4 regions of the Streptomyces sp. NBC_00045 genome follow, and region 4 is predicted to be linked to each of the others. Evidence: riboswitches for the same ligand, from Rfam matches in the RefSeq annotation. Region 4 holds a riboswitch; each other region holds the start of a gene.
The links. Region 4 has a riboswitch for cobalamin ahead of cobN (cobaltochelatase subunit CobN). Riboswitches for the same ligand answer to the same signal wherever they lie in the genome.
Positions count from the first base shown of each region.

Region 1: another riboswitch for cobalamin. It lies ahead of OHA65_RS24865 (ribonucleoside-diphosphate reductase subunit alpha); the one in region 4 lies ahead of cobN (cobaltochelatase subunit CobN).
Region 2: another riboswitch for cobalamin. It lies ahead of OHA65_RS10205 (cobalamin biosynthesis protein); the one in region 4 lies ahead of cobN (cobaltochelatase subunit CobN).
Region 3: another riboswitch for cobalamin. It lies ahead of OHA65_RS26320 (energy-coupling factor ABC transporter permease); the one in region 4 lies ahead of cobN (cobaltochelatase subunit CobN).

Region 1 covers NZ_CP108271.1:5,271,232-5,278,976, reverse strand. Annotated here, with positions in the region: gene OHA65_RS24890 (GntR family transcriptional regulator) at 1-638, shown strand, start outside; gene OHA65_RS24885 (carbon starvation CstA family protein) at 837-2,990, shown strand; gene OHA65_RS24880 (YbdD/YjiX family protein) at 2,987-3,184, shown strand; gene OHA65_RS24875 (Uma2 family endonuclease) at 3,236-3,793, opposite strand; gene OHA65_RS24870 (GNAT family N-acetyltransferase) at 3,899-4,399, shown strand; cobalamin riboswitch at 4,434-4,575, shown strand; gene OHA65_RS24865 (ribonucleoside-diphosphate reductase subunit alpha) at 4,715-7,117, shown strand; gene OHA65_RS24860 (ribonucleotide-diphosphate reductase subunit beta) at 7,117-7,745, shown strand, end outside.
Region 2 covers NZ_CP108271.1:2,149,190-2,156,934, reverse strand. Annotated here, with positions in the region: gene OHA65_RS10215 (putative cobaltochelatase) at 1-385, opposite strand, end outside; gene OHA65_RS10210 (cobyric acid synthase) at 540-2,084, opposite strand; gene OHA65_RS10205 (cobalamin biosynthesis protein) at 2,096-3,055, opposite strand; cobalamin riboswitch at 3,094-3,245, opposite strand; gene OHA65_RS10200 (hypothetical protein) at 3,360-3,581, opposite strand; gene OHA65_RS10195 (inorganic phosphate transporter) at 3,610-4,899, opposite strand; gene OHA65_RS10190 (hypothetical protein) at 5,255-6,385, shown strand; gene OHA65_RS10185 (hypothetical protein) at 6,503-7,745, shown strand, end outside.
Region 3 covers NZ_CP108271.1:5,576,255-5,583,999, reverse strand. Annotated here, with positions in the region: gene glyA (serine hydroxymethyltransferase) at 1-696, shown strand, start outside; gene OHA65_RS26345 (L-serine ammonia-lyase) at 1,043-2,425, shown strand; gene OHA65_RS26340 (hypothetical protein) at 2,707-3,012, shown strand; gene OHA65_RS26335 (SsgA family sporulation/cell division regulator) at 3,201-3,614, shown strand; gene OHA65_RS26330 (hypothetical protein) at 3,750-4,250, shown strand; gene OHA65_RS26325 (flavodoxin family protein) at 4,258-4,971, opposite strand; cobalamin riboswitch at 5,085-5,280, shown strand; gene OHA65_RS26320 (energy-coupling factor ABC transporter permease) at 5,309-6,001, shown strand; gene OHA65_RS26315 (energy-coupling factor ABC transporter substrate-binding protein) at 6,001-6,372, shown strand; gene cbiQ (cobalt ECF transporter T component CbiQ) at 6,376-7,125, shown strand; gene OHA65_RS26305 (ATP-binding cassette domain-containing protein) at 7,122-7,745, shown strand, end outside.
Region 4 covers NZ_CP108271.1:6,426,860-6,434,604, forward strand. Annotated here, with positions in the region: gene cobN (cobaltochelatase subunit CobN) at 1-1,641, opposite strand, end outside; cobalamin riboswitch at 1,674-1,813, opposite strand; gene cobG (precorrin-3B synthase) at 2,081-3,385, shown strand; gene OHA65_RS29840 (precorrin-8X methylmutase) at 3,382-4,029, shown strand; gene OHA65_RS29845 (precorrin-2 C(20)-methyltransferase) at 4,026-5,519, shown strand; gene OHA65_RS29850 (hypothetical protein) at 5,596-6,285, opposite strand; gene OHA65_RS29855 (cobalt-precorrin-6A reductase) at 6,346-7,125, opposite strand; gene cobM (precorrin-4 C(11)-methyltransferase) at 7,115-7,745, opposite strand, start outside.

The sequences.
Region 1 (7,745 bases), 1.2 Mb from region 4:
CGGTGCCGCCGGAGCGCACGCTCGCGGCCGAATTCGACACCTCGCGGACCACCGTGCGCCAGGCGCTCCAGGAGCTCGTCGTCGAGGGTCGACTGGAGCGCATCCAGGGCAAGGGCACCTTCGTCGCGAAACCGAAGGTCTCACAGCCGCTCCAACTGTCCTCGTACACGGAGGACATGCGGGCCCAGGGGCTGGAGCCCACCTCCCAACTCCTCGACATCGGCTACGTGACGGCCGACGACACCCTCGCCGGGCTCCTCAAGATCGCCGCGGGCGGCCGGGTGCTGCGCATCGAGCGGCTGCGCCTCGCCAGCGGTGAGCCCATGGCCATCGAGACCACTCACCTTTCGGCCAAGCGCTTCCCCGCGCTGCGCCGCTCGCTGGCCAAGTACACCTCCCTCTACACCGCCCTCGCCGAGGTGTACGACGTACGGCTCGCGGAAGCCGAGGAGACCATCGAGACCTCCCTCGCCACCCCGCGCGAGGCGGGCCTGCTGGGCACCGACGTCGGCCTGCCGATGCTGATGCTCTCCCGACACTCGCTGGACGCCGACGGCGAACCCGTCGAGTGGGTACGGTCGGTGTACCGCGGCGATCGTTACAAGTTCGTCGCCCGACTCCAGCGCCCCGCCGTGTGATTCGTAGTTGACTCTCGTTCCGCTATGCGGACGGGGGCTTACGTTCACCGGGCGGGCCCCCGTAGATTCCCTGCGCTTACGCAGATGATCAACGAGGGGACGAGGATCATGCCGGAACCGGAAGCAACAGGTACAGAACGGAACGCGGCGAGTCCGGGCACGGCGGACTCGCCCTCCGCACCAGAGGGCTCCGGGGGCATGACTCCCAAGTCGATCGCCGTCTGGGTCCTCGTCGGCCTCGTCGGGGCCCTCGGCTGGGGCATCCTCGCCCTCTCCCGCGGCGAGGAGATCTCCGCGGCCTGGCTGCTCGCCGCCGCGCTGGGCTCGTACGCCATCGGCTACCGCTTCTACGCGCGCTTCATCACCGACCGCGTCCTGAAGGTCGACAAGACGCGGGCCACCCCGGCCGAACGCCTCGACAACGGCGTCGACTTCCACCCCACCGACCGCCGGGTGCTGTTCGGCCACCACTTCGCCGCCGTCGCCGGAGCCGGCCCCCTGGTCGGCCCCGTCCTCGCCGCGCAGATGGGCTACCTGCCGGGCACCATCTGGATCGTCGCCGGCGTCATCTTCGCGGGCGCCGTCCAGGACATGGTCACCCTCTTCTTCTCCACCCGCCGCGACGGGCGCTCCCTCGGCCAGATGGCCCGGGACGAGATCGGCCCCGTCGGCGGAGCCGCCGCCCTGGTCGCCGTGTTCGCCATCATGATCATCCTGCTGGCTGTGCTCGCCCTGGTCATCGTCAACGCGCTGGCGCACTCCCCCTGGGGCGTCTTCTCCATCGGCATGACCATCCCCATCGCGCTCTTCATGGGCTTCTACCTGCGCGTGCTGCGGCCGGGCCGGGTCACCGAGATCTCCGTCATCGGCGTCGCGCTCCTGCTGCTCGCCATCGTCGCGGGCGGCTGGGTCGCCGACTCCTCGCTGGCGAGCACCTTCACCCTGGAGAAGGAGACGCTCGTCCTGTGGATGGTCGCGTACGGCTTCATCGCCTCGGTGCTGCCGGTGTGGATGCTCCTCGCGCCCCGCGACTACCTCTCCACCTTCATGAAGGTGGGCACCATCGCGCTCATGGCGGTGGGCGTGGTGCTGGCGATGCCGACCCTGAAGATGCCCGCGGTCACCGACTTCGCCGCCCGCGGGGACGGGCCGGTCTTCGCCGGGTCGATGTTCCCGTTCGTCTTCATCACCATCGCCTGCGGCGCCCTGTCCGGCTTCCACGCGCTGGTGTCCTCCGGCACCACCCCGAAGATGATCCAGAAGGAGACCCAGGTCCGGGTCATCGGCTACGGCGCCATGCTGACCGAGTCCTTCGTCGCCGTCATGGCGATCATCGCGGCCACCATCATCGAGCCCGGCCTGTTCTTCGCGGTCAACTCCCCCGCCGGCGTCATCGGCACCACGGTCGACACCGCCTCACAGGCCGTCACCCACTTCGGCTTCGCCATCTCCCCCGAGTTCCTCGCACAGGCCGCGAAGGACGTGGAGGAGACCAGCCTGCTGTCCCGTACGGGTGGCGCTCCCACCTTCGCACTCGGAATGTCCGAGATCTTCTCGTCCGTGGTCGGCGGCGCCGGCATGAAGGCGTTCTGGTACCACTTCGCGATCATGTTCGAGGCTCTGTTCATCCTGACCACCCTCGACGCGGGCACCCGTGTCGGCCGGTTCATGCTCCAGGACACCCTCGGCAACGTGTACAAACCCTTCAAGGACATCAGCTGGAAGCCCGGCGTGTGGCTGGCGAGCGCGCTCGTCGTCGGCGGCTGGGGCTACTTCCTGTGGGTCGGCATCAAGGACCCGTTGGGCGGCATCAACCAGCTCTTCCCGCTGTTCGGGATCGCGAATCAGCTGCTCGCGGCGGTGGCCCTGGCCGTCTGCACCACGCTGCTGGTGAAGTCCGGGCGACTCAAGTGGGCGTGGGTGACCGCCGTCCCGCTGGCCTGGGACGTGGCCGTCACGCTCACCGCGAGCTACCAGAAGGTGTTCTCCGACGACGTGAAGGTCGGGTTCTTCGCCCAGCGCGACAAGTACCAGAGCGGCATCGACGCCGGAAAGGTGCTGCCGCCGGCGAAGAACGCGGGCGAGATGCACACCATCGTCACCAACGCCACGGTCGACGGCGTCCTGTCTGCGCTCTTCGCGGCACTGATCATCATCGTGCTGCTGGACGCCGCGCGGACCTGCCTCAAGGCCGTCCGCAGCCCGGAGTCGGTCAGCCTGGCCGAGGTCCCGTGGACCGAGTCGAAGATCGTCGCTCCGGCCGGGCTCATCGCGACGCCCGAGGAGCGCGCCGAGCTCGCCGCCGCCGGCCTGGACTCGGGCGGCGGCCGCGCGAAGGAGCCCGTCGCATGAGCGGCGTCCGAGCGGCGCTGACGAAGGTGAGCTACTTCGTACGGGAGTTCTCGGGCGAGGCGGCGTACGACCGGTACGTCGCGCACGCCCGTACGCACGACCCGGACGCGCGGGTCATGACCCGCCGCGCCTTCGAACGCGCCCGTACGGACTCCCGCGAGGCGGACCCCCGCGAGGGCTTCCGCTGCTGCTGAGCCCTGACTCACCCGAGGGCCCCGCCGAGCAGGCGGGGCCCTCGGGCGTTCTCAGCGCACCCAGTCCTTGAGGACCTCGGTCTGGAGGGTGATGCCGATGGGGTCGGGGAGCTCGGCGTCCTTGCCGTACGCCACGACGCGGGTGTTCTCGTACCGTCGGCCGTTGGGCTGGCTGTAGACGGAGATCTCGCACTTGGCCCGGTCGATCAGGAGGTAGACGGGGATGCCCGTCTCCGCGTAGGCGCGGGGCTTCTCGACGTGGTCCCGCCGGTGGGTGTCCGAGTCCCACGAGGTCATCTCGACGGCCATGAGGATCGGGGCGGGGTCGACCCAGTCGCCCTGGCCGGCGAACGCCTTGGCCGGTGCGAGCACCGCATCCGGAATCGCCCGACCTGCCCGGTACTCCTGGGCCTTGATGCCCTGCCCGGGATGCAGCCACAGCTCGGGGCGGTACTGCATACAGATCCGCGTGAGCCACTGGATGATCATCCCGTGGTCGCCGTCCGGCATGGCCTTGCTCCTGATGATCCCGTCGATGAACTCCAGCCGTGTCCCCTCCCTCTCGCGCGCCGCCATGCGCGCCACGGCTTCGAAGTCCTCAGTCAGCATGTGGGGCCGGTCTGTCATCACGGTCGTGCCTCGCTCGCCCTTCTCGACGGTGCCGTCTCCGACGATAGCGCCGGGCACCGACAGCCGTCCGGCACACTCGACCGCATGGACATCGTGATCAGGGAAGCATTGGCGACGGAGTACGGGACGCTCGGGGAGATCACCGTGCAGGCCTATCTCGGGGACGGGTTGCTCACCTTCGGCGAGGAAGACCCGTACCTCGCGCGGCTGCAGGACGTGGCGGGACGGGCGGCCGACGGAGAGATACTCGTCGCCGCGACGAGCGACGGGCGGATCCTCGGCGGTGTGGCCTTCGCCGCGCCCGGGAGCCCGCTGTGCGACATCGCCGGAGCCGGCGAGGCCGAGTTCCGGATGCTGGCCGTCGCCCGGGAGGGTCGCGGGCGGGGCGCCGGGGAGGCGTTGGTACGGGCCTGCATCGACCGCGCCCGCGCGATCGAGGGCGTACGGCGCCTCGTGCTGTCCACCACGGACGACATGGTCGGGGCCCACCGGATCTACGAACGGCTCGGTTTCGTCCGTACCCCCGGACGGGACTGGGAGCCCGTCCCCGGCCTCGCTCTGCTCACGTACGGTCTCGATCTGTAGCGACGCCGACACAACATCTAGGGGGTCGCACACGAGGCGGCCCCCACATGTATGCTCGTCCTCGCTGTCGTCGCAGGGGAATCCGGTGGGAATCCGGAACTGTCCCGCAACGGTATGAAGTACACCCATTGGTGTCACCGCAAGTCCGATGACCTGCCGACAGTGCACCCGGCTCGACCGAACCGGGTGTCGATACGTCCGGGCCTCGCGGTTGGGCCGGTGGACGCCGCGCGGTGCTGCCCTGCCATGCCCGCGCGCGCCCGCTCGCGCCCGCACCAAAGGTGTCCCGGAGCCGAGCGAGGGAGAGCTCCCCCCGTGACCATCGCGCCTTCCGCACCGCGCGCCGAGTCCGACCCGTCCGACACCGGAATCGAGACCGGGGGACCTGGGGCCGCACTGCTGCGTACCCTCACCGAGCTGACGGCCGACCTCCCCGACACCGACCCGGGCCGGGTCGCCGCCGCCGCGCTCCGCGGGCGCAGCGCCGCCGCCGACGAGGCCGAACTGCGCGGACTGGCCACGGAGGCCGCCGCCGGTCTGATCTCCGAGGACCCGGCGTACTCCCGGCTCGCCGCCCGGCTGTTGACGCTGGCCGTCGCCGAGGAAGCCACCGGCCAGGGGGCCACCTCCTTCTCCGCCTCCGTCGCGGTCGGTCACCGCGAGGGCCTGATCGCCGACCGCACCGCCGAGTTCGTGGCGCTGCACGCGAGCCGCCTGGACGCGCTGGTCGAGCACACGCTCGCCGAGGGCGCCGACGACCGCTTCGGCTTCTTCGGCCTGCGCACCCTGCACAGCCGCTACCTGCTGCGCCACCCGATCACCCGCCAGGTCATCGAGACCCCGCAGCACTTCATGCTGCGCGTGGCCTGCGGCCTCGCCGAGAACGACAGCGTCCAGGCCGTCGAGGAAGTGGCCTCGCTGTACCGGCTGATGAGCCGCCTCGACTACCTGCCGTCCTCCCCGACGCTGTTCAACTCCGGCACCCGGCACCCGCAGATGTCCTCCTGCTACCTGCTGGACTCCCCGCTGGACGAGCTCGACTCGATCTACGACCGCTACCACCAGGTCGCGCGTCTGTCGAAGCACGCCGGCGGCATCGGTCTCTCGTACTCGCGCATCCGCGCCCGCGGTTCGCTGATCCGCGGTACGAACGGCCACTCCAACGGCATCGTGCCGTTCCTGAAGACCCTCGACGCCTCCGTCGCGGCCGTGAACCAGGGCGGCCGCCGCAAGGGTGCCGCCGCCGTCTACCTGGAGACCTGGCACGCGGACATCGAGGAGTTCCTGGAGCTCCGCGACAACACCGGCGAGGACCAGCGCCGTACCCACAACCTGAACCTGGCGCACTGGGTGCCGGACGAGTTCATGCGCCGCGTGAACGCGGACGCCGACTGGTCGCTGTTCTCCCCGGCCGACGTGCCCGAGCTGGTCGACCTGTGGGGCGACGAGTTCGACGCCGCCTACCGCAAGGCCGAGGCGGACGGCCTGGCCCGCAAGACCATGCCCGCGCGTGACCTGTACGGCCGGATGATGCGCACCCTCGCGCAGACCGGCCAGGGCTGGATGACCTTCAAGGACGCCTCCAACCGCACGGCCAACCAGACCGCCGAGCCGGGCACCGTCGTCCACTCCTCGAACCTGTGCACCGAGATCATCGAGGTCACCAACGACGGCGAGACCGCCGTCTGCAACCTCGGCTCGGTCAACCTCGGCGCCTTCGTCGTGGACGGGGAGATCGACTGGGAGCGGCTGGACGAGACCGTCCGCACCGCCGTGACCTTCCTCGACCGCGTGGTCGACATCAACTTCTACCCGACCGAGCAGGCCGGGCGCTCCAACGCCCGCTGGCGTCCGGTGGGTCTGGGCGCGATGGGCCTCCAGGACGTCTTCTTCAAGCTGAAGCTGCCGTTCGACTCCGCCGAGGCGCGGGCGCTGTCCACCAAGCTCTCCGAGCGGATCATGCTGGCCGCGTACGAGGCCTCCTGCGACCTCGCCGAGCGGAGCGGCCCGCTCCCCGCCTGGGAGCAGACCCGCACCGCCCGCGGTGTCCTGCACCCGGACCACTACGAGACCGAGCTGAACTGGCCGGAGCGCTGGGACGCCCTGCGCGCCCGCGTCGCGAAGTCCGGCATGCGCAACTCGCTGCTCCTCGCCATTGCCCCGACGGCGACGATCGCCTCGATCGCCGGCGTGTACGAGTGCATCGAGCCGCAGGTCTCCAACCTCTTCAAGCGCGAGACGCTGTCGGGTGAGTTCCTCCAGGTCAACGGCTACCTGGTGGAGGAGCTGAAGAAGCTCGGCGTGTGGGACGCCCAGACCCGTGAGGCCCTGCGCGACTCCAGCGGTTCGGTCCAGGGCTTCGGCTGGATCCCGGCCGAGGTGCGCGAGCTGTACCGCACGGCGTGGGAGATCCCGCAGCGCGGTCTGATCGACATGGCGGCGGCCCGTACGCCGTTCCTCGACCAGTCGCAGTCGCTGAACCTGTTCCTGGAGACGCCGACCATCGGGAAGCTGTCCTCGATGTACGCGTACGCCTGGAAGCAGGGTCTGAAGACCACGTACTACCTGCGTTCGCGCCCGGCGACGAAGATCGCCCGTGCCGCGCAGGCGGCCGCCCCCGCAGCGCTGCCGCTGGCCGACGCCGCCGCCGAAGCCGCGGCCGCGGAAGCGCTCGCCTGCTCCCTTGAGAACCCCGAGTCCTGCGAGGCCTGCCAGTAATGAGCTCCACCGACAAGAAGAACCTGCTCGACCCGGGCTTCGAGCTGACGCTGCGTCCCATGCGCTACCCGGACTTCTACGAGCGCTACCGGGACGCGATCAAGAACACCTGGACCGTCGAGGAGGTCGACCTCCACTCGGACGTCGCGGACCTCGCGAAGCTGACGCCGGCCGAGCAGCACATGATCGGCCGTCTGGTCGCGTTCTTCGCGACGGGCGACTCGATCGTCTCGAACAACCTGGTGCTGACGCTCTACAAGCACATCAACTCCCCGGAGGCGCGCCTGTACCTGTCGCGCCAGCTGTTCGAGGAGGCCGTGCACGTCCAGTTCTACCTGACGCTGCTCGACACCTACCTGCCCGACCCGGACGACCGCGCGGCCGCCTTCGACGCCGTCGAGGAGATCCCGTCGATCCGCGAGAAGGCGCAGTTCTGCTTCAGGTGGATGGATTCGGTCGAGAAGATCGACCGGCTGGAGACCCAGGCCGACCGCCGCCGCTTCCTGCTGAACCTGATCTGCTTCGCGGCGTGCATCGAGGGCTTGTTCTTCTACGGCGCCTTCGCGTACGTGTACTGGTTCCGCTCGCGCGGCCTGCTGCACGGCCTGGCCACCGGCACCAACTGGGT
Region 2 (7,745 bases), 4.3 Mb from region 4:
CGGCCAGCAGGCCGGGCTCGAAGGCCTTCACGCCCTCCGAGAGGGCCCGCTCGATGTCGAGGGCGCCGACGAGCCGGTCCTCGGAGGCGCCGACCGGCAGCTCCACCATGCGCGCGGGACGGGCGGCACCGGGGCCGGGCTCGTGCGGGCCGTCGGGGCAGGCCGGATCCGGCGCGCCGGGCGCGCAGGAGAACCGGCAGCCGGGGACGACGTCCACCTGCGGCAGCAGCGCCGACAGGGCGCGCACGGCGGTGGACTTGGCGGTCCCCTTCTCGCCGCGCACGAGCACGCCGCCGACCGCGGGGCTCACGGCGTTGAGCAGGAGCGCCAGCCGCAGGTCGTCCTGACCGACCACCGCTGTGAACGGGAAGTGGGTGATGCTCATCCGCTGTTCGCTCCTTCGAGGGGCTCGTGCCGACGCACGGGCCGACGGGCTGCGATCGTGCAAGGGTTGCCGAGTCTCCCGATGCTCCCCGCGCTCACGGGGATCGAGACGTCCACGGCGCGGGCAGGGGACGGGCCCCGCAGGGCCCGGCCCGTCACGGGGCGCCCGGCGGGAGGAAGGGGAGGCCGGCAGGGGCGCCGGACTCGATCAGCCGGAGCAGCGCACGCGTATCGGCGTGCTCCTCGATCAGGTCGCCGAGCAGGTCGAGCTGTTCCTCCCGCAGCGCGGCGAACGACGTGTCCGGCGCCGGGACGAACCGGCGCCCGGCGGCCGCGGCCACCTGCCGCAGGAACGCCCGGCGGAAGCCGTCCGACTCCAGGGAGCCGTGCCAGTGGGTGCCCCACACCGACCCGACCCGGCACCCGTCCAGGAACGGCTCCCCGCCCAGGACTTCGGCCACCCCGTGGTGGATCTCGTAGCCGGTCACCGGCTCGCCCAGTGCCGTGCCCTGCGGCCGCGCCAGGGTCTTCTCCGCCGCGAACCGCACGCGCACCGGCAGCAGCCCGAGCCCCGCCACCGAGCCGGCCTTCGACTCGACCTCGTCCTCGATGCGCTCGCCGAGCACCTGGAAGCCGCCGCAGATGCCCAGCACCGGGCGGCCCTCCGCGGCCCGACGCAGCAGCGCACCGGCCAGCCCGCGCTCCCGCAGCCACTCCAGGGCCTTCACCGTGCCGCGCGTACCCGGTACGACGACCAGGTCCGCGTCGGCCAGTTCCTCGGCCCGGTCCACGAACCGCACCACCACGCCCGGCTCCGCAGCCAGCGCGTCGACGTCCGTGAAGTTCGACATCAGCGGCACCGCGCAGACCGCGACCCGCAGCACGTCCTCGCCGACCGGCGGGGCCACGACCGACTCGCGCACCGCGCCCCGCAGGGAGACCCGGAGGCCGTCCTCCTCGTCGATGCCCAGCCCGTGCTGGAAGGGGAGGACACCGTAGGTCCCCCGCCCGGTGAGTGAACGCAGCATCTCCATGCCCGGCTCCAGCAGCGACACGTCGCCGCGGAACTTGTTCACCAGGTAGCCGGCGATCAGCGACTGGTCTTCGGGCGACAGCAGCGCCGTCGTCCCGAAGAACGAGGCGAACACACCGCCCCGGTCGATGTCGCCGACCACGACCACCGGGAACCGGGCGGCCCGCGCGATGCCCATGTTCACGATGTCGGTCCGACGCAGGTTGATCTCGGCCGGGCTGCCGGCCCCCTCGCAGATCACGGCGTCATACGTGCCCCGCAGCTGCTCCAGGCAGTCCGTGACGATGCCGAGCAACTGTTCCTGGCGCCCGCCGTGCAGTCCGTTCCCGGGGGACGACCCACCGGACCCCCCGAAGAACCCGCGCGCGCTCATCTCGCCCACCGGCTTGCCCAGCAGCACCACCTGGCTGCTGCGGTCACTGCCGGGCTTGAGCAGCACCGGGTTCATCAGCGCGGTCGGCTCCACGCACGCCGCCTGCGCCTGCATCGCCTGCGCGCGCCCGATCTCGGCGCCCTCGCGCGTCACGAACGAGTTCAGCGACATGTTCTGCGCCTTGAAGGGCGCCACCTTCACGCCCTGGCGGGCGAGCCAGCGGCAGATGCCCGCCGTGACCACGCTCTTGCCGGCGTCCGAGGTCGTGCCGGCGACGAGGAGTCCCCCGCCCAGCTTTCCGCCGCTCACCGGCGTCCCCTCCCAGTCCAACGCGACACTGCACAGCGCAGTGCCACACACGCTCCGAGTGCCAGCCACGTCACCTGCCGCGACAGCCGCACCGCCCGTTCGATGTCCGCGACCTCCACCGGCCGCCCCGCCGCGCCGTTCAGCACGGCCCGGTGCTCGACCCGGCCCCCGTACGCCAGGGTGCCCCCCAGCCGGACACCGAGCGCCCCGGCGAAGGAGGCCTCCACGGGCCCGGCGTTCGGGCTCGGGTGCTCGGCGGCGTCCGCACGCCAGGCCCGTACGGCTCCCCGCCGGTCGGGTCCGGCCAGTACGGCGGCCAGGGCGGTCAGCCGGGCGCCAGGCCAGCCCGCGAGGTCGTCGAGGCGGGCGGAGGCCCAGCCGTAGCGCAGGTAGCGCGGCGACTTGTGGCCCACCATCGCGTCCAGGGTGTTCACGGCGCGGAACGCCAGCAGCCCGGGTACCCCGGCGGCGGCGCCCCACACCAGGGCCCCGACCACCGCGTCGGAGGTGTTCTCGGCGACCGATTCCACGACGGCGCGGGCCATCTGCTGCTCGTCCAGGGCCTGCGGGTCGCGCCCGCACAGGTGCGGCAGCCGCTCGCGGGCCACCTCGGCGTCCCCGGCGGCGAGCGCGCCGCCGATGGCGCGGGCCTCCCTGCCCAGCGAGGTGCCGCCGACGACGGCCCAGGTGGCCGCCGCGGTCAGGGCGATACGGGCGGTCGCGGGCCGCGAGCGCACGGCGCGGGCGCCCAGCGCGCCGACGGCGGCCGCGCCCCCGGCGCACACGAGGGTATGGACGAGGCCCCGGGCGCGGTCGTCGCGCCACAGGGCGCGCTCGACGGCGGCGGCTGCTCGTCCGAAGGCGGCCACGGGGTGCCCTCGGCGCGGATCACCGAGGATCCGGTCGCCGATCAGGCCCGCCGTGGCGCCGTACGCGAAGACGCGATCGGCACGCATGGTGGCAGGTATGTCCTCACTCAGGGTCCGCGCCCTGGTTCGACGTGTCCGGCGGTGGGAGTTCCTGGCTCCCGAGGCGCACGCGTCGCGTGCTCCCCGGTGACAGTGGCGGGACCGCGCCGGATTCGCACCGGACTTCCTCTCCATGCCGCCGTATTGGCTCGGGCAGTCCACCACGCACCGCGAAGGCCCGTCAACTCGCCGTTGACCTGCGGCGAGGCAGGTCACAGTGACGGGTCCCGGGTACGGGAAAGCTCCCCCCGGGAAACCCGGAGGGAGCTTTCGTACGACGTGCCCGAGTCGGTCAGGCGACGATCAGGTAGAACCCGTACGCCACGGCTGCCGCGACGAGCGCGAAGCAGGCGTACGCACCGCTGCGGGCGAGGGTGGCGGTGCCGCCCTGCTCGGTGGCGGCCTCGTGCTTGGAGAGGCCCACCAGGCCCATCGTGAACAGGGCCACGAGCGCGACGGTGGCGGAGAGGCTGACCCCGAAGACGGAGCCGAGTGCTGCCCAGTCGATCTTCATGCTGCGGATTCCTCTGTCGTTCTCGGGGTCAGACCGCGGCGGCCGGAGCCGCGGGGGCCGCCGGAGTCGCGGGGGCGGCGGCCGGGATGGTGGCCTTCAGGTCCTCGTCGGCCACTGCGGCGGTCGTACCGGCGGCGGCCTCGGCGGCCATGGTCGGCGGGACGGTGACGGCGGCCATGGCCGTGGTGACGACACCCGGCTCCTCGGCCGCGGCCGTCCGGGCGTCGTTGACGTTGTGGTGGTCGACGACCTGGCGGCGCGAGATGGCCCAGATCGCGACGCAGGAGGCGATCAGGAACAGCGCGACGGCGGCGACGCCGATGTCACCGGTGCGCATGACCAGCTCGGCGCCGGAGGCGACGACGGCGGCGGCCGGCAGGGTCAGACCCCAGGCGATGAACATGCGGGTGGCGGTGGACCAGCGGACCACACCACCCTTGCGGCCCAGGCCCGCACCCATGACGGCGCCGGAGCACGCGTGGGTGGTGGAGAGGGAGAAGCCGAGGCTGGAGGAGGCCAGGATGACGCTCGCGGCCGAGGTCTGGGCGGCGAAGCCCTGCTGCGGCTGGAGGTCGGTCAGGCCGCTACCCATGGTGCGGATGATGCGCCAGCCGCCCAGGGAGGTGCCCAGTGCGATGGCCAGGCCGGCGGAGATGATGACCCAGACCGGCGGGTTCGCGCCGGAGTCCAGGGCGCCGCCCGCGACGAGGGCGAGGGTGATGATGCCCATCGTCTTCTGCGCGTCGTTGGTGCCGTGCGCGAGGGAGACGAGACCGGCCGAGGCGATCTGCCCGGCGCGGTAGCCCTTGGTGGAGGTCTTCTGGCCGACCTTGCCGCCGAGCTTGTACGTGACCTTCGCGGCCAGCATCGCGGCCACGCCGGCCACGATCGGGGCGGCGACGGCGGGGATGAGCACCTTGGTGACGACCACGCTGCCGTTGACGGCGTCGATGCCGGCGGAGGCGACCGCGGCACCGATGAGGCCGCCCATCAGGGCGTGGGAGGAGCTGGAGGGGAGTCCGACCAGCCAGGTGACGAGATTCCAGAGGATCGCGCCGACCAGCGCGGCGAAGATCACTTCTGGCTGGATGCCCTCCTCGTTGATCAGGCCCTTGGAGATCGTCTTGGCGACCTCCACGGACATGAACGCGCCGACGAGGTTGAGCACGGCGGACATGGCCACCGCCGTCTTGGGCTTGAGGGCGCCGGTCGAGATGGTGGTGGCCATCGCGTTGGCTGTGTCGTGGAAACCGTTCGTGAAGTCGAACACGAGAGCGGTGATGATCACGATCCCGAGGAGAAGCGTTATGTGCTCCATTTACCCAGGCTTCTGTTTGACGTCAGTGGCTCGGCGACCGTAGGCAACCTGGGTGAACGGAAGATGAACTGACTCGGGCGGAGCGGTGTACTGGCCCGTCGTGCCATCGGGAGCTTCGTCCCGATTTTGCCGTTGATACCGCCATTAATGCACGTCAGAGCCTGGTGAACGAACGGATCCGCAGGGGGTCCGAGGCCTCCGGGTCCACCCCGGAGGGCTTCCGGAAGAGATCCAGATCACTTTTCCGGCCGGCCCCGCGAGGCGCTTGCGGACCCCGTCGCCGACACCGCCCAGACCCCAATCGGAGTATTCCGCTCCAGTGGCCCGCCCGCGCTCGCGCCCTGACACTGGAGCAGTGCGTACCGCCACAGCGACGGCCGCGGTCGTCGCGACCACTCTTGTCGGGGCCGGTGCCGCCGCGGTCGCGGCCGGCCGGCACGCCGCCGACGTCGCCCTGCGGCACGAGCCCGGCCGCCCCCTGCCCGGCGGGCCGCGGCTCAGCGTCCACGCCAGCGGCTCCGGCCGCATCACGCTGACCCGCTCGCTGGCCTCCCTGCGCCCCGGAACGTACGGGCTCACCGCCCCCGGGGTGCACGCCGCGGTCGGACCCGTCCTCGACGGCGCCGCGAACGGCCCGGACACCGTCGTGCGCCGGCTCCTCGCCGTCACCCACGGCAGCCTCGACGCCGGCACCCGGGTCGCCCTCACCCCCCAGGTCCACGCGGGCAACCCGCGCACCGCCCTCGGGCTCGACCACGCCGACGTGGACGTCCCCGGCGAGCTCGGCGCCCTGCCCGCCTGGTTCGTGCCCGCCGCCCGCGACACCTGGGTGATCACCGTGCACGGGCTCGGCGCCGGTCGCGAGCACCCGATGGTGGTCATGCCCTTCCTGCACCGCCAGCGGATGCCCGTCCTCGACCTCGCCTACCGCGGCGACCTCGGCGCCCCCGCCTCACCCGACGGTCTCGGCCACCTCGGCGAATCGGAATGGCGGGACGTGGACGCCGCCATCCGGTACGCCCTGCGCTACGGCGCCGACCGGGTCGTGTTGCACGGCTGGTCCACCGGGGCCGCCATGGCCCTGCGCGCCGTCGAGCGCTCGGCCCTCGCCGACCGGATCTGCGGACTCGTGCTGGACTCGCCGGTGCTCGACTGGCACACCACCTTGCGCGCGCTCGTCGCCGCCCGCCGCACTCCCGCCGCGCTGGTGCCGTTCGCGGTGCGGGCCGCCGAGGCGCGCGCCGGTCTGGGGGTCGACCGCCGGCCGCCGGGCGCCGACCCAGGCGCGCTGCGCGTCCCGGTCCTGATCTTCCACGGCCCGGACGACACGCTCGCCCCCTGGGAGCCCTCCCGCCGGCTCGCCGCCGCCCGCCCCGACCTGGTCACCCTGCGGACCGTCCACGAAGCGCCGCACGGGGCGATGTGGAACGCGGATCCGGCCGGATACGAGGAGGCCCTGAGGCGGTTCCTGACCCCTCTTATGTGAAGGCCGTGTGCCGGAGGGGGCGGGGAGGGAGCATTCTCCCCGTATGTCCCCATGCCGAGCAGCGATAATGGCTGGTTCCGTTTGGGCTTTCGGCCGGTGACGGGCGAGACTGCTCCCGTGACGTCCCGAAAGCCTGATGAGCAGTTGGCTCGCGACTCCAGACTCCGACTCGTCTCCCCGCGGTCGGTCGCCGCGGCCCGCAAGGCGGTGACCGACCGGCGCGCGCGTTCCGCTTCCCGGCCCCCGGCGGGCACCCCAGCCACGGCCGAACTCGCCACCCGGGCCCGGGCCTCGCTGGCCGATGCCGTACGGCTCGCCCGCTGGGCCGAGCTCAACCTCGGCACCGTCGGCGGAGGCCGCCCCGCCCCGGCGGGAGCGCTGCCCGCCGCCGATGTCGAACGCGCCGCAGTCGAACTGAACCTGACCCACGGACAGATCCGGGTCGGCTGGGATCGCGCCCGGCTCGCGGGCCTCGTCGAGGTCCACGGCGGCCAGGCCCGGCCCGGCTGGCGGCTGCGGGCCTGGGACCGCGACGACACCGCCGTACTGCGCGGCTGGGTCGCACTGTTCGACGCCTGGTCGCTGGTCCACCCGGCGCCCGCCGACATCACCCCCGCGGTCGTCGCCGAGGTGGTCGAGGCGATGCCCCAACTGCTGTCCCTGCTCCAGCTGTCCGCCGGTCCCGTGACCGTTCCGGACCTGCTGGACCTGCTCGGTCAGCGGGTCACCGAACTGCGCGACGAACGGTGCGAGGTCCCCTACGACGCACCGGCGCGCGAGACTTCGCCCGCTGACGGGACGTCGGCCGTCGCACAGACCACCGGGCAGGCCACCGCACGGCCGGTCGAGCCGGAGGCGACCGGCCACGCGGTGGCGCCCGTCCCGCTCGCCCGGTTGCTGCGCTGGGCGCTCGGCGGGCTCGCCGCCGTCGACGCCGTCACCCTCGGCCCCGCGCAGGCCGCCCTCACCCCGCTCGGCAGCTGGGCGGTCTGGGTCAAGCTCGAACAGATCTGCGTCGCCGCGCAGAGCCCGGCCGGGAACATCGAGCAGTCCGCCGCGGCGATGCTGCACGGCTGCGCCCGGCTCACCCCGGGACCGGCCCGCGCCGAGTACCGGGCCTGGCTCGCCGCCCGGCCCGTCGGCCACGCCGTCAGCGAGCTCCTGCACGCCGCCCGCGGCGAGGACGCCCTGCTGCGCGGCCTGGCCTTCGAAGCCCTGCGCGTGGTCGGAGCCCCGGCCGAACCCGAGGTGCGCGCCGCCGTCCGCGACCCCGCCCTGCGGCCGTACGCGCTGCTCTGGCTGGCCGAACACGACGGTGTGGATCCCGACGAGGCCCAGGACGTGCTCACCGCCGAGGAAT
Region 3 (7,745 bases), 850 kb from region 4:
CGCATCGCGGACGAGGTCGGCGCGTACCTCATGGTCGACATGGCGCACTTCGCCGGTCTGGTGGCCGCGGGCCTGCACCCGAACCCGGTGCCGCACGCCCACGTCGTCACCACCACCACGCACAAGACCCTCGGCGGTCCGCGCGGCGGTGTCATCCTGTCGACGCAGGAGCTGGCCAAGAAGATCAACTCCGCGGTCTTCCCGGGTCAGCAGGGCGGCCCGCTGGAGCACGTGATCGCGGCCAAGGCGGTCTCCTTCAAGGTCGCGGCCTCGCCCGAGTTCAAGGAGCGCCAGGAGCGCACCCTGGAAGGCGCGAAGATCCTCGCCGAGCGCCTGGTCCAGGACGACGTCAAGGCCGTGGGCGTGGACGTCCTGACCGGCGGCACCGACGTGCACCTGGTCCTGGTCGACCTGCGCAACTCCGAGCTGGACGGGCAGCAGGCCGAGGACCGCCTCCACGAGGTCGGCATCACGGTCAACCGCAACGCCATCCCGAACGACCCGCGGCCGCCGATGGTCACCTCGGGTCTGCGGATCGGTACGCCGGCCCTCGCGACCCGCGGTTTCGACGCCGAGGCCTTCACCGAGGTCGCCGAGATCATCGCGCAGGCGCTGAAGCCGACGTACGACAGCGAGTCCCTCAAGGCGCGCGTCTCCGCGCTGGCGGCGAAGTTCCCGCTGTACCCGACGCTCTGACGTCCGGGATGTGACGAGGAGGGCCCGGTTCCGCAGTCCGCAGAACCGGGCCCTTCCCCATGACCGGCGGCGGGCGTCCGGGCCCGCTCCGGCGGGCCTCCGGGCTTGGACCCGATCCTGGATCCGGTCCAGGGGACGGCCGGGCCCCCTCGCCGCCCCTGCCGCGCAGCGGGAACGTGACCGGACGCACGCCCAACCGCAACCTCGCGCACCCGTCCGGCAGCGGAGCCGTTCATTTCTCCGCGTTAAGCTCGTCTGTCGGACAAAATCCGAACAATCACCCCTCCTGAACCATCCTGCTTCCCGCCCCCTCCCACCCCACGAGCAGACAAGGGAGTCCGCCACCGTGGCCATCTCCGTCTTCGACCTCTTCTCCATCGGCATCGGCCCCTCCTCCTCCCACACGGTCGGCCCGATGCGGGCCGCCCGCATGTTCGTGACCCGACTGAAGAAGGACGGCGTGCTCGCCCAGACGGCGGCGGTCCGCGCAGAGCTGTACGGCTCCCTCGGCGCCACCGGCCACGGCCACGGCACGCCGAAGGCGGTGCTCCTGGGCCTGGAGGGGCACTCCCCGCGCACGGTGAACGTGGAGACGGCCGACGACGAGGTGGAGCGCATCCGACAGACGGGCCGCCTGCGCCTGCTCGGCACGGAAATAGGCGAAGCGCACGAGATCGCCTTCGACGAGCCGAACCAGCTGATCCTGCACCGCCGCCGGTCCCTGCCCTACCACGCGAACGGCATGACGCTCTTCGCGTACGACGCCGCGGGCGCGCCCCTGCTGGAGAAGACCTACTACTCGGTCGGCGGCGGCTTCGTGGTGGACGAGGACGCGGTCGGCGAGGACCGGATCAAGCTCGACGACACCGTGCTGAAGTACCCCTTCCGCTCGGGCGACGAGATGCTGCGCCTGGCGAAGGAGACCGGCCTGTCGATCTCCTCCCTGATGCTGGAGAACGAGAAGGCCTGGCGCACGGAGGAGGAGATCCGCGAGGGCCTGCTGGAGATCTGGCGGGTCATGCAGGCCTGCGTCTCGCGCGGCATGTCCCGCGAGGGCATCCTCCCGGGCGGCCTGCGGGTCAAGCGCCGGGCCGCGTCCACGGCGCGCCAGCTGCGCACCGAGGGCGACCCGATGATGCACCGCAGCGAGTGGACGACGATCTACGCGATGGCGGTCAACGAGGAGAACGCGGCGGGCGGCCGCGTCGTGACGGCTCCGACGAACGGCGCGGCCGGCGTCCTGCCCGCCGTCCTGCACTACTACGTGAACTTCGTGCCGGGCGCGGACGAGGACGGCGTGGTCCGCTTCCTCCTCGCAGCGGGCGCGATCGGCATGCTGTTCAAGGAGAACGCCTCGATCTCCGGCGCGGAGGTCGGCTGCCAGGGCGAGGTCGGCTCGGCCTGCTCGATGGCGGCGGGCGCCCTCGCCGAGGTCCTGGGCGGCACCCCGGAGCAGGTGGAGAACGCGGCCGAGATCGGCATGGAGCACAACCTGGGCCTGACCTGCGACCCGGTCGGCGGCCTGGTCCAGATCCCGTGCATCGAGCGCAACGGCATGGCGGCGGTCAAGGCCGTCACTGCGGCGAAGATGGCGATGCGCGGCGACGGCACGCACAAGGTGTCCCTCGACAAGGTCATCAAGACCATGAAGGAGACGGGCGCCGACATGAAGGTCAAGTACAAGGAAACCGCCCGCGGTGGCCTGGCGGTCAACGTCATCGAGTGCTGACCGGGCGCGCATGACGCCGGAAGGGGCCCGACGCACTGCGTCGGGCCCCTTCCCCGTTCCCGCCGGGCTCCCCCACGGCGCCGAGGAGCACAACACGGCGGATTTGCGGGCCTTTTGACGTTTGGGGTGAGTTGATCACGCTTGAGGGCGAATCCTCCGGTCCGGGCTGGTTTCTCGATGATCACATGCGCCAAGGTGATCACGTGACGTCGCGGCCACACCCCCGGCGGCCGGCCAACCGCCTTGGACCGCAGCCCCTTTGCGCACTGGAGGACTTCATCATGGCAAGCAACCGCAGCATCCGCGTGATCTCCGCCGTCGCCTCGTTCCCCTTCGCCGTCGCCCTCTTCGCCGGCGTCGCCCGGGCCGACAACGGCGCCGGTGCCGGCATCTCGTCCCATGCCGCCGTCGCCGAGATCTTCGGCAGCGGGGTCGCCGGCGCCAACCTCGGCAACTCCTCCACCACCCAGCAGGTCGCCACCGGCTCCGGGGCCTCCAACCAGAGCAACGGCTCCCAATCCAACGGCGCCTCCTTCACCGCCACCGGGCAGTCCAACGACTCGTTCGTCTTCCACCCCGCCCCGTAGCGGACCTGCGCCCCGGCGGCCCGCCCTCCCCCCCGGAGGGCGGGCCCCTTCGCGTTCCTGTGACAAGACGGGTCCAGCGGCCCCCGGGGTCGGGACCTTCGGCCCGCAGGGGCGACCGGGAGGTGGGCTAGCTTGCCCGAGGGGGCTGCGGGCAGGCGGGACGAGAGACGACAGAGAGGCGCCGCGCCATGGACGGCAACGACATCGAGTACCGCGTCCTCCCGCTCCGGCTGGAGGACGCACCCGGGCCCATACCCGTACACGGGGCCTTCACGTACCGCTGCGACCGGCCCTACGAGCTGACGCTCGACTTCCGGGGCGCCGGGATGCACCTGGCGCACTGGGTGTTCTCCCGGGACCTACTGCTGGACGGGGAGACCTGCGCGACCGGCGAGGGGGACATCCACGTGTGGCCGCAGTGGCAGGGCCGCTCGCCGCGCGTCTTCCTCGCCTTCAGCAACGGCGCGCAGAGCTGCGTGGTGTCCGCCCGGGCGAGGGACGTGGGCGCGCTGTGCCGGCGACTGGTCGAGTTGGTTCCGCGGGGGGAGGAGCAGCGGCACTACGACCTCGACGCCGAGCTGAGCACCCTCCTGCCCCGATAGGGAGCTCACTGTCCTGGATTGCGCGGTTTGCCGAATTTGTTTGGTTCTCTTGTGGTTCGAGTGCAACCGTGAGCCTGCCGGGCGTGTCCTTAGTGGTGACATCGGTCCCCGCCTCCGAAGAATCAGGGGGACGTCATGAACCACCTCCGCCGCCGGCAGTTCGTGGCCCTCGCCACGGGTTCGCTGCTCACCGCCGGCATCACCCTCGCCGCGCCGGCCTCGGCCGCCGTGCGGCCCGTGCCGCTCGTCGTGAACGCCCGCTGGGGCGGTCACTGCACGTACGACCGCATCGTCGTCGACCTGCGGGGACACGTCCCCGGGGTCACCGTCACCCGCGTGCCGAAGCTGGTCCAGGACGGCTCCGGCACGCCGGTGCCGCTCGCCGGTAAGCACTTCCTGGAGATCCGTCTGCACCCCGCCGCCGCGCACGACCGCACGGGCCGCAGTACGTACCGCGGGCCGGAGCTCGTCAAGATCCGCCTTCCGCAGCTGAAGGGGCTCGCCATGACCGGCGACTTCGAGGGGTACGTGACCTTCGGCGCCGCCTTCGACGCCAGGCCCGCCTTCACCTCCTTCACGCTGCACTCGCCCGAGCGGTTCGTGCTGGACGTGGCGCACCGCAACGTCTGCCGGTGAGAGCGGGCTACCGGTGCTCCGGGTTCGGGAAGTCGAAGCGGCAGCCGGCGTCCCACTCCGAGCGCTGGTTGCCGTGCGCCGGCATCCCGCCGGACCGCTTGAGCAGGGCGGCAAGGTGCATGAGGTTCCACGACATGAAGGTGGTGTTCCGGTTGGTGAAATCGTTCTCGGGACCGCCCGAGCCGGGGTCGAGGTACGAGGGCCCGGGCCCGGCCTCGCCGATCCAGCCCGCATCGGCCTGCGGCGGGATCGCGTAGCCGAGGTGCTGGAGGCTGTAGAGGATGTTCATGGCGCAGTGCTTGACGCCGTCCTCGTTGCCGGTGACGAGTGCGCCGCCGACGCGGCCGTAATAGGCGTACTGGCCGTGCTCGTTCAGGATCGAGGAGCAGGCGTAGAGCCGCTCGATGACCTGCTTCATGACCGAGCTGTTGTCGCCGAGCCAGATCGGGCCGCACAGGACGAGGATGTCGGCGTCCATGATCTGGCTGTACAGGACGGGCCACTGGTCGGTTTCCCACCCGTGCTCGGTCATGTCGGGCCAGACACCGGTGGCGATGTCGTGGTCCACGGCGCGGATCAGCGAGGTCCGGGCGCCGGCCGCCTCCATGACGGAGCGGCTCCTGTCGATCAGGCCCTCGGTGTTGCTGGTCTCGGGCGAGCGCTTGAGGGTGCAGTTGACGTAGACGGCGGTCAGGTCGGAGTAGTCGTAATCGGCGGCCACGCCGCCAGCCTGGACGCCCGCGGGTGGCGCCGCCACCGGGGCGCACCCGTTCGGGGACGCCCGCCGCGGACCGTACCCGTTCGGACCGGGTTGGTACCGGTCCGTCCGTCCGACTAGGGTCATCTGGCCTTGGTGTTCGGGAAACCGGTGGGAAACCGGTGCGGCCCTCGCCACTGTGAACGGGAAGTCCGGCTCCGGTCCCACGGGAAGCCACTGGGCGGCGCGGGAGGTTCCGCACCGCCCGGGAAGGCGGAGCCAGGGCATCAGCACCCGTGAGCCAGGAGACCGGCCGGGGCGCGTTGTCCATCCACGAGGTGCTGGAGAGGTCTCCCAACTCATGCACATAGCCGAGGGGTTCTTGCCCCCTTTGCACGCGGTCGCCTGGGGCGCCGCGTCCGCTCCCTTCGTCGTCCACGGTGTCCGCGCCCTCACCCGCGAGGTGAAGGCCAACCCGGAGAGCACGCTGCTGCTCGGGGCGTCCGGAGCATTCACGTTCGTCCTTTCCGCATTGAAGGTCCCTTCGGTGACGGGAAGTTGCTCGCACCCCACCGGGACCGGGCTCGGCGCCATCCTGTTCCGGCCGCCGATCATGGCGGTGCTCGGCACGATCACCCTGCTCTTCCAGGCACTGCTGCTCGCGCACGGCGGGCTGACCACCCTCGGCGCGAATGTCTTCTCGATGGCCATCGCCGGACCCTGGGCCGGATACGGGGTGTACCTGCTGCTCAAGCGCTTCGACGTCCCGCTGATGGTGACCGTCTTCTTCGGCGCCTTCTTCGCCGACCTGGTCACCTACTGCGTGACCTCCGTACAGCTGGCCCTGGCGTTCCCCGATCCGGGCAGCGGATTCCCGGGCGCGCTCGCGAAGTTCGGCGGCATCTTCGCCGTCACCCAGATCCCGCTCGCGGTCAGCGAGGGCCTGCTGACGGTGCTCGTGATGCGGCTGCTGATGCAGTCGAGCAAGTCGGACCTGGTCCGGCTGGGCGTCGCGAAGCTCAGCGGTCGCGGCGAGCAGAAGGCGGCGCTCTGATGGCGATGAACCGGAACACGAAGATCAACGGCCTGCTGCTGCTCCTGGTGGCGGCCCTGGCCGTGCTGCCGCTCGCGCTGGGGCTGGGCGACGGCAAGGAGGAGCCGTTCACGGGCTCCGACGCGCAGGCGGAGGCGGCGATCACCGAACTGAAGCCGGACTACGAGCCGTGGTTCTCGCCGCTGTACGAACCCCCCTCCGGGGAAGTGGAGTCGGCGCTGTTCGCCCTCCAGGCGGCGCTCGGCGCGGGCCTGCTCGCGTACTACTTCGGCGTCCGCAAGGGCCGCCGCCAGGGCGCCGCCGCGGCGACCGCCGCCGCGGCGACCGCTGCCGCGGCGACCGCTGCCGACCCCACTGCCACGGAGTCGTAGGCGGTGCTGCCGATCGACGTGGCCGCGCACTCCAGCCGCTGGCGCCGCCGCCATCCGCTGGAGAAGGCCCTGCTGGGACTCGGACTGACCGTCACCGCCGTGTGCCTGCCGCCCTGGCCGGGCGGCCCGCTGGTCGCCGCGGCGACGCTCGCCGTGCTCCTCGGGCCGGCCGGTGTGGCCGGGCGGCAGCTGTGGCGGGCGTTCCGGATCCCGCTGGGCTTCTGCTTCACCGGCGCCCTGCCCCTGCTGGTCTCCGTCGGCGGGCCGGCCGGGTTCGTCTCGCTCGCCCCCGACGGCCCCCGGCACGCCGCGGACCTGCTGCTGCGGACCTCGGCGGCCTCGCTCGGCGTGCTGCTGTTCGCGTTCACCACGCCCGTCTCGGACGTCCTGCCCCGGCTGGTGGGTGCCGGGGTCCCGGCGCCGGTGGTGGACGTGGCCCTGGTCATGTACCGGATCGGCTTCCTGCTGCTGGACTCGATGGCCCAGGTACGGCGCGCCCAGGCCGCCCGTCTGGGCCAGTCCGGGCGGGCCGCGGTGTGGCGTTCGCTGGCCGGGCTCGCCGCGACCTCGTTCGTACGGGCCTTCGACCGCGCGGCGCGGCTCCAGGTGGGCCTGGCCGGGCGCGGCTACGACGGCGCGCTGCGGGTCCTCGTACCCGAGGCGACCCTGTCGTGGCGGTTCCTGGCGGCGTCGGGGGCCCTGCTGGCGGCCCTGATCACCCTGACTCTCACCCTGAAGGGGCTCTACCTGTGAAACCGTTGGTGGAACTGGCCGGCGCCGGCTACGCGTACGAGGACGGCCCGGCGGTCCTGTCCGACGTGGACTTCGCCATCGCGGAGGGCCGGGCGCTGGTCCTGCTGGGCCGCAACGGCAGCGGCAAGACCACGCTGATGCGGCTGCTGAGCGGGGGCCTGCGCCCGGGCTCGGGGGCGCTGCGCCTCGACGGGACCGCGGTGTCGTACGACCGGGCGGGGCTGACCCGACTGCGGACGGCGGTGCAGCTGGTGGTCCAGGACCCGGACGACCAGCTGTTCGCGGCCTCGGTGGAACAGGACGTGTCCTTCGGGCCGATGAACTTGGGCCTGCCCGTCGGGGAGGTACGGGCGCGGGTGGAGGCCGCACTCTCCGCACTGGACATCACCGCGCTGCGGGACCGCCCGACGCACCTGCTCTCGTACGGGCAGCGCAAGCGGGCGGCGATCGCGGGCGCGGTGGCGATGGCTCCGCGGGTGCTGATCCTGGACGAGCCGACGGCGGGCCTGGACCCGGACGGGCAGGAACGCCTGCTGGACGCCCTGGCGGGGCTCCGCTCGGCCGGCACCACGGTGGTCATGGCCACGCACGACGTCGACCTGGCGGTCCGCTGGGCGGAC
Region 4 (7,745 bases):
GTCCGGCGCGCAGGCCGCCGACAGGCCGGCGTTCTTGCCCGGCAGCCACTCCAGGTTGCCGTGCTTGCCCAGGTGGATCATCGCGTCGGCGCCGAAACCGCCGTCCTCGGCGCGGGCCTGGATCCAGCGGTACGCCGCCAGGTAGTGGTGCGAGGGCGGCAGGTCCGGGTCGTGGTAGATCGCGATCGGGTTCTCGCCGAATCCGCGCGGCGGCTGGATCAGGATGAGCAGGTTCCCGCGGCGCAGCGCCGCCAGGACGATGTCGCCGTCCGGGTTGGCCGAACGGTCCACGAACATGTTGCCCGGGGCCTCGCCCCAGTGCTCCTCGACGCTTTCGCGCAGCTCGGCCGGGAGCTCCGCGAACCAGCGCTTGTAGTCGGCGGCCGGGATCCGGACCGGGTTGCGGGCCAGCTGCTCCTCGGTCAGCCAGTCCTGGTCGTGGCCGCCGGCCTCGATCAGGGCGCGGATCAGCTCGTCGCCGTCGCCGGACACCAGGCCCGGGACGTCCTCGACCGGGCCGAAGTCGTAGCCGCCCGCGATGAGCGTGCGCAGCAGCTCCACGGCGCTGGCCGGGGTGTCGAGGCCGACCGCGTTGCCGATGCGGGAGTGCTTGGTGGGGTACGCGGACAGGACGAGGGCGATCTTCTTGTCGCGGCGCTCGATGTGCCGCAGCCGGGCGTGCCGCACGGCGATGCCGGCGACGCGGGCGGCGCGCTCGGGGTCGGCCACGTACGCGGGCAAGCCGTCCTCGTCGAGCTCCTTGAAGGAGAACGGGACGGTGATCAGACGGCCGTCGAACTCCGGGACGGCGACCTGCGTCGCGGCGTCGAGCGGGGACAAACCCTCGTCGCTCTCCTCCCAGGCGCTGCGCGAGCCGGTCAGGCACAGGGCCTGGAGGATCGGCACCCCGAGCGCGGCCAGCGCGCCCGCGTCCCAGGACTCGTCGTCACCGCCGGCCGAGGCGGTGGCGGGCTTGGTGCCGCCGGCCGCGAGCACCGTCGTGACGATGGCGTCCGCCGACTCCAGCTCGGCGATCAGCTCCGGCTCCGGCGTGCGCAAGGAGGACACGTACAGCGGGACGGGCGTGCCGCCGGTCTCCACGATCGCGTCGCACAGGGCGTGCACGAAGGCGGTGTTGCCGCTCATCTGGTGGGCGCGGTAGTACAGCACGGCGATCCGCGGGCCGTACGGGCGCACGGGGGTGCGCTCCAGCGGGCCCCAGGTCGGCGCGGCGGCGGGCGGCTCGAAGCCGTGGCCGGTCAGCAGCACGGTGTCGGAGAGGAACCGGGCCAGCTGGTCCAGGTTGGCGGGACCACCGTGGGCGAGGTAGCCGTGTGCCTCGGCGGCGATGCCGATCGGGACCGTGGAGGCCTCCATCAGCTGTGCGTCCGGGGCCTGTTCGCCGGTGAGGACGACCACCGGACGGGTCTGTTCGGGAGCCAGGAGCAGGTCGAGCCCGTCCTGCCAGGCGCGCAGGCCGCCGAGGAGGCGTACGACGACCAGGTCGACGCCGTCGAGCAGCCCGGGGAGGTCGTCGAGGGGAAGGCGGGAGGGGTTCGCGAACCGGTACGGCACGGGGCCGTCCGCGGCGGCGCGGGCGCTGAGCAGATCGGTGTCGGACGTCGACAGCAGCAGGATCATGCGGCGGCAGGCCTTCCTCGGGGTTTCCGCGCCCCGGGCAGTGAGAACAGCGGGAGTTCCTGACTCACCCGGCGGGTTGCTCCGCAGGATTCACAGTGGCGGGACCGCGCCGGATTCGCACCGGGCTTCCTCCCGGCGGGGCCACGTGGCTCCGCCGGTGGTCATCTTAGGTGCCGTTCTCCCTGGCCGGGAGTGGGGGTGCCCCGCCCCGCCCGCGCCCCCGGCGCACGCCCGGCCTTGCGCAACCGTGCCGTTGTGCGCCGCAGCCCGCGCGCCGGGGAGCGCCCGGCCGGCAGGCGCCCGCTCGGTGGGGGCGGCCAACTCGTCGAGCGGGGCCGGTGCAGGGAGTGCGGGAGGTGTCCCGGCAGGTCGAACGGGGAAGGGTGGGGTGGTGACGGCCACAGGCCGGGGCGGGGCAATCGTGGGTATGCTCGCCGCCATGCCGCCCCAGCCCCCCTCCGCCGCATCGCGGGACGAACCCGTCATACGCGACCGCGGTGACGCCTGCCCCGGTGCGCTGCGGCTGCACGCCGCGGACGACGGGTTCCTGGCCCGCGTCCGGATCCCCGGTGGGATGCTCGACGCGGACGCGGCCCTGCTGCTGGCGGACGCCGCGGACCGGCTCGGAGACGGCCACATCGACCTCACCTCACGCGGCAACGCGCAACTGCGCGGGCTCGGTGCCGGCTGCGGCGGCGAGCTGGAGGCCGTGCTCGTGCGCGCCGCGCTGCTGCCCGCGCCCACGCACGAGCGGGTCCGCAACATCGTCGCCTCGCCGCTGACCGGCCTGGACCGGCGTGGACTGCCCGACGTGGCCCCCTGGGTCGCGGAGCTGGACCGGCTGCTCTGCGCCAGCGCGCCCGCGGCCCGGCTGTCCGGGCGGTTCCTGTTCGCCCTCGACGACGGCCGCGGTGACGTGACCTCGCTCGCCGCGGACGTGAACCTGGCCGCCCGGGACGCCGACCGGGCCCTGCTGTGGACGGCCGATCCGGCCGACGCCGTGCTCGTGGCCGCCGCCGACGCCCCCCGGGCCGCCCTCGAAGCCGCCGCGTACTTCCTCGACACCGCCCTCGAAGCCGGCACCCGGGCCTGGCGGGTTGCCGAGCTGCCCGCCGAACACGCCCTGCACGCGGCCGGGTTGGCCGCCCGACTGGCCGCCGCCGGGATCGATGCCGTCCTCGTGGGGGACACCGCCGCCGCGCACGGGCCGGCTCCCGAGCCCGGCCTCGTCGAAGGCCCCGACGGCGTCACCGCGCTCAGCGTGCTCGCCCCGCTCGGCCGCCTGACCACCGCGCAGTGGCGCCGGCTGGCCGGCCTCACCGGCCGCATCCGCCTCACCCCCTGGCGCGGGATCATCGTCCCCGACCTGACCGCGGAAACCGCCGCCGACGCCCTCTTGGGCCTCGCGGAGGCCGGGCTGATCACCGCCGGCGACAGTCCCTGGCGGTCGGTCACCGCCTGCACCGGCCGCCCCGGTTGCGCCAAATCCCTTGCGGACGTCCGCGCCGACGCGCAGGCCGTCGTCGTACGGGCGACCGGTCTGCTGCCCGTGCACTGGTCCGGCTGCGAACGCCGGTGCGGGCACCCCCGCGGCACCGCATGGGTGGACGTGGTCGCCACCCGCGCGGGGTACGACCTCACCGCGGCCGGCGGCACCCCGCGCCGGGGCCTGCGCACCCCCGAACTTCCCGCGGCCCTCGCGGACGCACGCCGCACCACCTCCCACGACGCAGCGAAGAAATGAGCGAGTACACAGTGTTCGAGTACGAGAAGGACGGCGCGGCGATCTACCGCCAGTCCTTTGCCACGATCCGCGCCGAGGCGGACCTCTCCGGGCTGCCCGCCTCCGTCGCCCAGGTCGCGGTGCGCATGATCCACGCCTGCGGAATGACCGACCTGCCCCAGGACCTCGGCTACACCCCGGACGTCGTGCTCCGCGCGCGCGCCGCCCTGACCGCGGGCGCGCCGATCCTCTGCGACGTGCAGATGGTCGCCAGCGGCGTCACCCGCAAGCGGCTGCCCGCCGACAACGAGGTGATCTGTACCCTCTCCGACCCGGCCGTGCCGGCCCTCGCCGCGAAGATGGGCACCACGCGCAGCGCCGCCGCACTCGAAGTCTGGCGCGACCGCGGCCTGCTGGAGGGCTCCGTGATCGCCGTCGGCAACGCGCCGACCGCCCTGTTCCGGCTGCTGGAGATGATCGAGGAGGGCGCGCCGCGCCCCGCCGCCGTCATCGGGGTCCCGGTCGGCTTCATCGGCGCCGCCGAGTCCAAGGACGCGCTCGCCGCCCACGCTTCCGGGCTCGACCACCTGATCGTGCGCGGCCGGCGCGGTGGCAGCGCCATCGCCGCAGCCGCCGTCAACGCGATCGCGAGCGAGGAAGAATGAGCACCGGAAAGCTGTACGGCGTCGGGCTCGGCCCCGGCGACCCCTCCCTGATGACGCTGCGGGCCGTCGAGGTGATCGCCGAGGCGCAGGTCGTCGCGTACCACAGCGCCCGCCACGGCCGCTCGATCGCCCGCTCGATCGCCGCCGGGCACCTGCGCGCGGACCACATCGAGGAGCCGCTGGTCTACCCGGTCACCACCGAGACCACCGACCACCCCGGTGGCTACCAGGGGGCGATGGAGGAGTTCTACGAGGAGTCCGCCGCCCGGCTGGCCGCCCACCTGGACGCCGGCCGGACCGTCGCCGTGCTGGCCGAGGGCGACCCGCTCTTCTACGGCTCGTACATGCACATGCACAAGCGGCTCGCCGACCGCTACCAGGCCGAGGTGATCCCCGGAGTGACCTCGGTGAGCGCCGCCGCCGCCCGGCTCGGCACCCCGCTCGTCGAGGGCGAGGAAGTGCTGACGATCCTTCCCGGCACCCTCCCGGAGGACGAGCTCACCGCCCGCCTCGCCGCCACCGACTCCGCGGTCGTGATGAAGCTCGGCCGGACCTTCCCGGCCGTGCGCCGCGCCATGGAGGGCAGCGGGCGCCTCGCGGAGGCCCGCTACGTCGAACGCGCCACCATGGCGGGGGAGCGGACCGGCGTCCTCGCCGACACCGATCCCGAGAGCGTGCCGTACTTCGCCGTCGCCGTCGTGCCCAGCCGCATCGGCAACCCGGGCAGCGTCCCGTCGGGCCCCGGCGAGGTCGTGGTCGTCGGCACCGGACCGGCCGGGCCGCTCTGGCTGACCCCCGAGACGCGGCGGGCCCTGGCCGACGCCGAGGTGCTCGTCGGGTACACCACCTATCTGGACCGGGTCCCCGGGAAGCCGGGCCAGGTCCGGCACGGCTCCGACAACAAGGTCGAGTCGGAGCGCGCCGAGTTCGCGCTCGACCTCGCCCGCCGCGGCAAGCGGGTGGCCGTGGTCTCCGGCGGCGACCCGGGCGTCTTCGCCATGGCCACCGCCGTCCTGGAGGTCGCCGGGCAGCCGCAGTACAAGGACGTGCCCGTACGGGTCCTGCCGGGGGTGACCGCAGCCAACGCGGCGGCCGCCGCGGCCGGGGCCCCGCTCGGCCACGACTACGCCACCGTCTCCCTTTCCGACCGGCTCAAGCCGTGGGAGGTCATCGCGGAGCGGCTGCGCGCCGCCGCCGCGGCGGACCTGGTGCTCGCCCTGTACAACCCGGGCTCGCGCAGCCGGACCTGGCAGGTCGCCCAGGCCAAGGAGCTGCTGCTGGAGCTGCGTTCGGCGCAGACCCCGGTGGTCGTCGCCCGGGACGTGGGCGGTCCCGAGCAGTCGGTCCGCGTCCTTTCGCTCGGCGAACTGGAGCCGTCCGAGGTGGACATGCGCACCATCCTGCTGATCGGCTCCTCGCAGACCCAGGTCACCGAGCGCCCGGACGGCACCCGCGTCACCTGGACCCCGCGCCGCTACCCGGAGGCCTGACCGGCAGCACGTGCGACCCCCGGGCGCCCCGGAGCGCCCGGGCGGGAGGCGTCCGGGGCCGGGCGTGGCGGGGCGCTCAGCACTGCCAGAGGAACGCTGCCCGGCCGCAGGGCTCGCAGGCGTGCGCATAGGCGCTGCCGGAGCCGAAGTTGGGGGCGGTGACGGGGTCCGGACCTTCTTCCAGCCGGGCGATGAACTCCATCGGGCCGCCGCAGCCCGCGCAGTCGGGCGTCTCGTCGTTCTGAAGCCACTCGGGGGTGCCGCCGAGCTGCCCGAGCACGTGGCGCGGCGGGCGCCCGCTCCGCTCGGACCAGGCCTTGGCGGCAGACCGGTACCCCGGCTGGGCCACCTCCACCCGTTCGACGGCACGGACCGCCCCGAGCTGCCGGACGTCGTCGTCCTCGTCGTCCTCGTCCTCGTCGTCCTCGTCGTCCTCGTCCTCGTCGTCCTCGTCGTCCTCGTCGTCGGGGAGCGCGGGCAGCGGTATCGGCACCAGCCCGGCCGGCGGGAAGAGGTACGCCCTGTTGCCGCCGGCCGTCGCGCTCCATTCGGCGCAGCTGCCCGGGTCGTTCGCGCACATGAAGACCGAGAGGACCCCGCGCCCGCCGTCGAGGACCATCTGCGCGATGAACTGCAGCGGCCCGGAGCAGGTCGTACAGGTGGGCCACTGCGTGCCGGCGGGCGCCAGCGGAAGGCCCCCGACACGGGTGACCGGGGCATCGGGCGCGGCGGAGCCGTCGTGGACCAGGAGGGTGGTGGAGTTCATGCCGACGAGAGTAGGAGACCCCACTGACGACGGCGCCCCCGGGCCGCCCTTCCCGCCCTCCTACGCGGGAGTTCCCGCGAGCCACTCCAGGGCCGCCTGCGGACTCTGCGCCTGCGCGACGCCCTCCGGAACCGGGGGCCGGCGGACGACCAGCACCGGAATGCCGGCCTCGCGGGCCGCGGTGAGCTTGGGGGCGGTGGCCGAGCCGCCGCTGTCCTTGGTCACCAGGACGTCGATCCGGTGCCGCGCGAGCAGCTCCCGTTCGTCGGCGAGGGTGAACGGGCCCCGGGCGAGCAGGACTTCGAGTTTCGGCGGCGCCGGTGCGGCCGGCGGGTCCACCGAACGGACCAGGAACCAGGTGTCTTCGAGGTGGGCGAAGCTGTGCAGGCCCATCCGGCCGGTGGTCAGGAAGGCCCGTGCGCCGAGGCCCGGCAGCAGCAGGGCCGCCTCGGCGAGGGAGCCGGCGAAGGTCCAGTCGTCGCCGGGACCCGGGGTCCAGCCCGGGCGGCGCACCGCGAGCAGCGGGATCCCCGTGAGGGCCGCCGCGCGCGCCGCGTTGAAGCTCATCCGCTCCGCGAACGGATGGGTGGCGTCCACCAGGTGCGTGACCCCGTGGGCGGCGATCCAGTCCGCCAGGCCCGCGGGCCCGCCGAAGCCACCGATCCGGGTCCCGCCCGGCGGGAGCACCGGCCGGGCGACCCGGCCGGCGAGCGAGGTGGTCACCTGGTACGACGGGTCCCCGGCCAGCATCTCCGCGAGGCGCCGGGCCTCCGTCGTGCCGCCCAGGACCAGGACGTGGCCCCGGACCGGGGCGTCGGTCCGGACCGGCTCAGCAGACATGCCGGTCGCGCTCGGGGGAGTACAGGTGGCTGTCGCGGAACTGCTCGGCGCCCAGCGTGCGGCCCACCACGATCACCGCGGTCCGTACCAGTCCGGCCGCCTTCACCTGGTCCGCGATGTCGGCCAGCGTGCCGCGCAGGATCAGCTCGTCGGGGCGGCTGGCCATCGCCACCACGGCGACCGGGCACTCGGCACCGTAGTGCGGCAGCAGTTCGCCGACGACCCGGTCCACGTACCGCGTCGCCAGGTGCAGCACCAGCAGCGCGCCGCTGCGGCTGAGCGTGGCCAGGTCCTCGCCGGGCGGCATCGGCGTGGCCTGCTGGGCGATCCGGGTCAGGATCACGGTCTGGCCGACGGTGGGGACCGTCAGCTCCCGCTTCAGCGCGGCCGCCGCCGCGGCGAACGCGGGGACGCCGGGCACCACCTCGTACGGGATGCCGGCCGCGTCGAGCCGCCGCATCTGCTCCGCGACCGCGCTGAAGATCGACGGGTCGCCCGAGTGGAGCCGCGCCACGTCCTCGCCCGCCGCGTGGGCCCGTACGCACTCGGCGATGATCTCGTCGAGGTTCAGCTGCGAGGTGTCCACCAGGCGGGCGTCCGGCGGGCACTCGGCCAGCAGT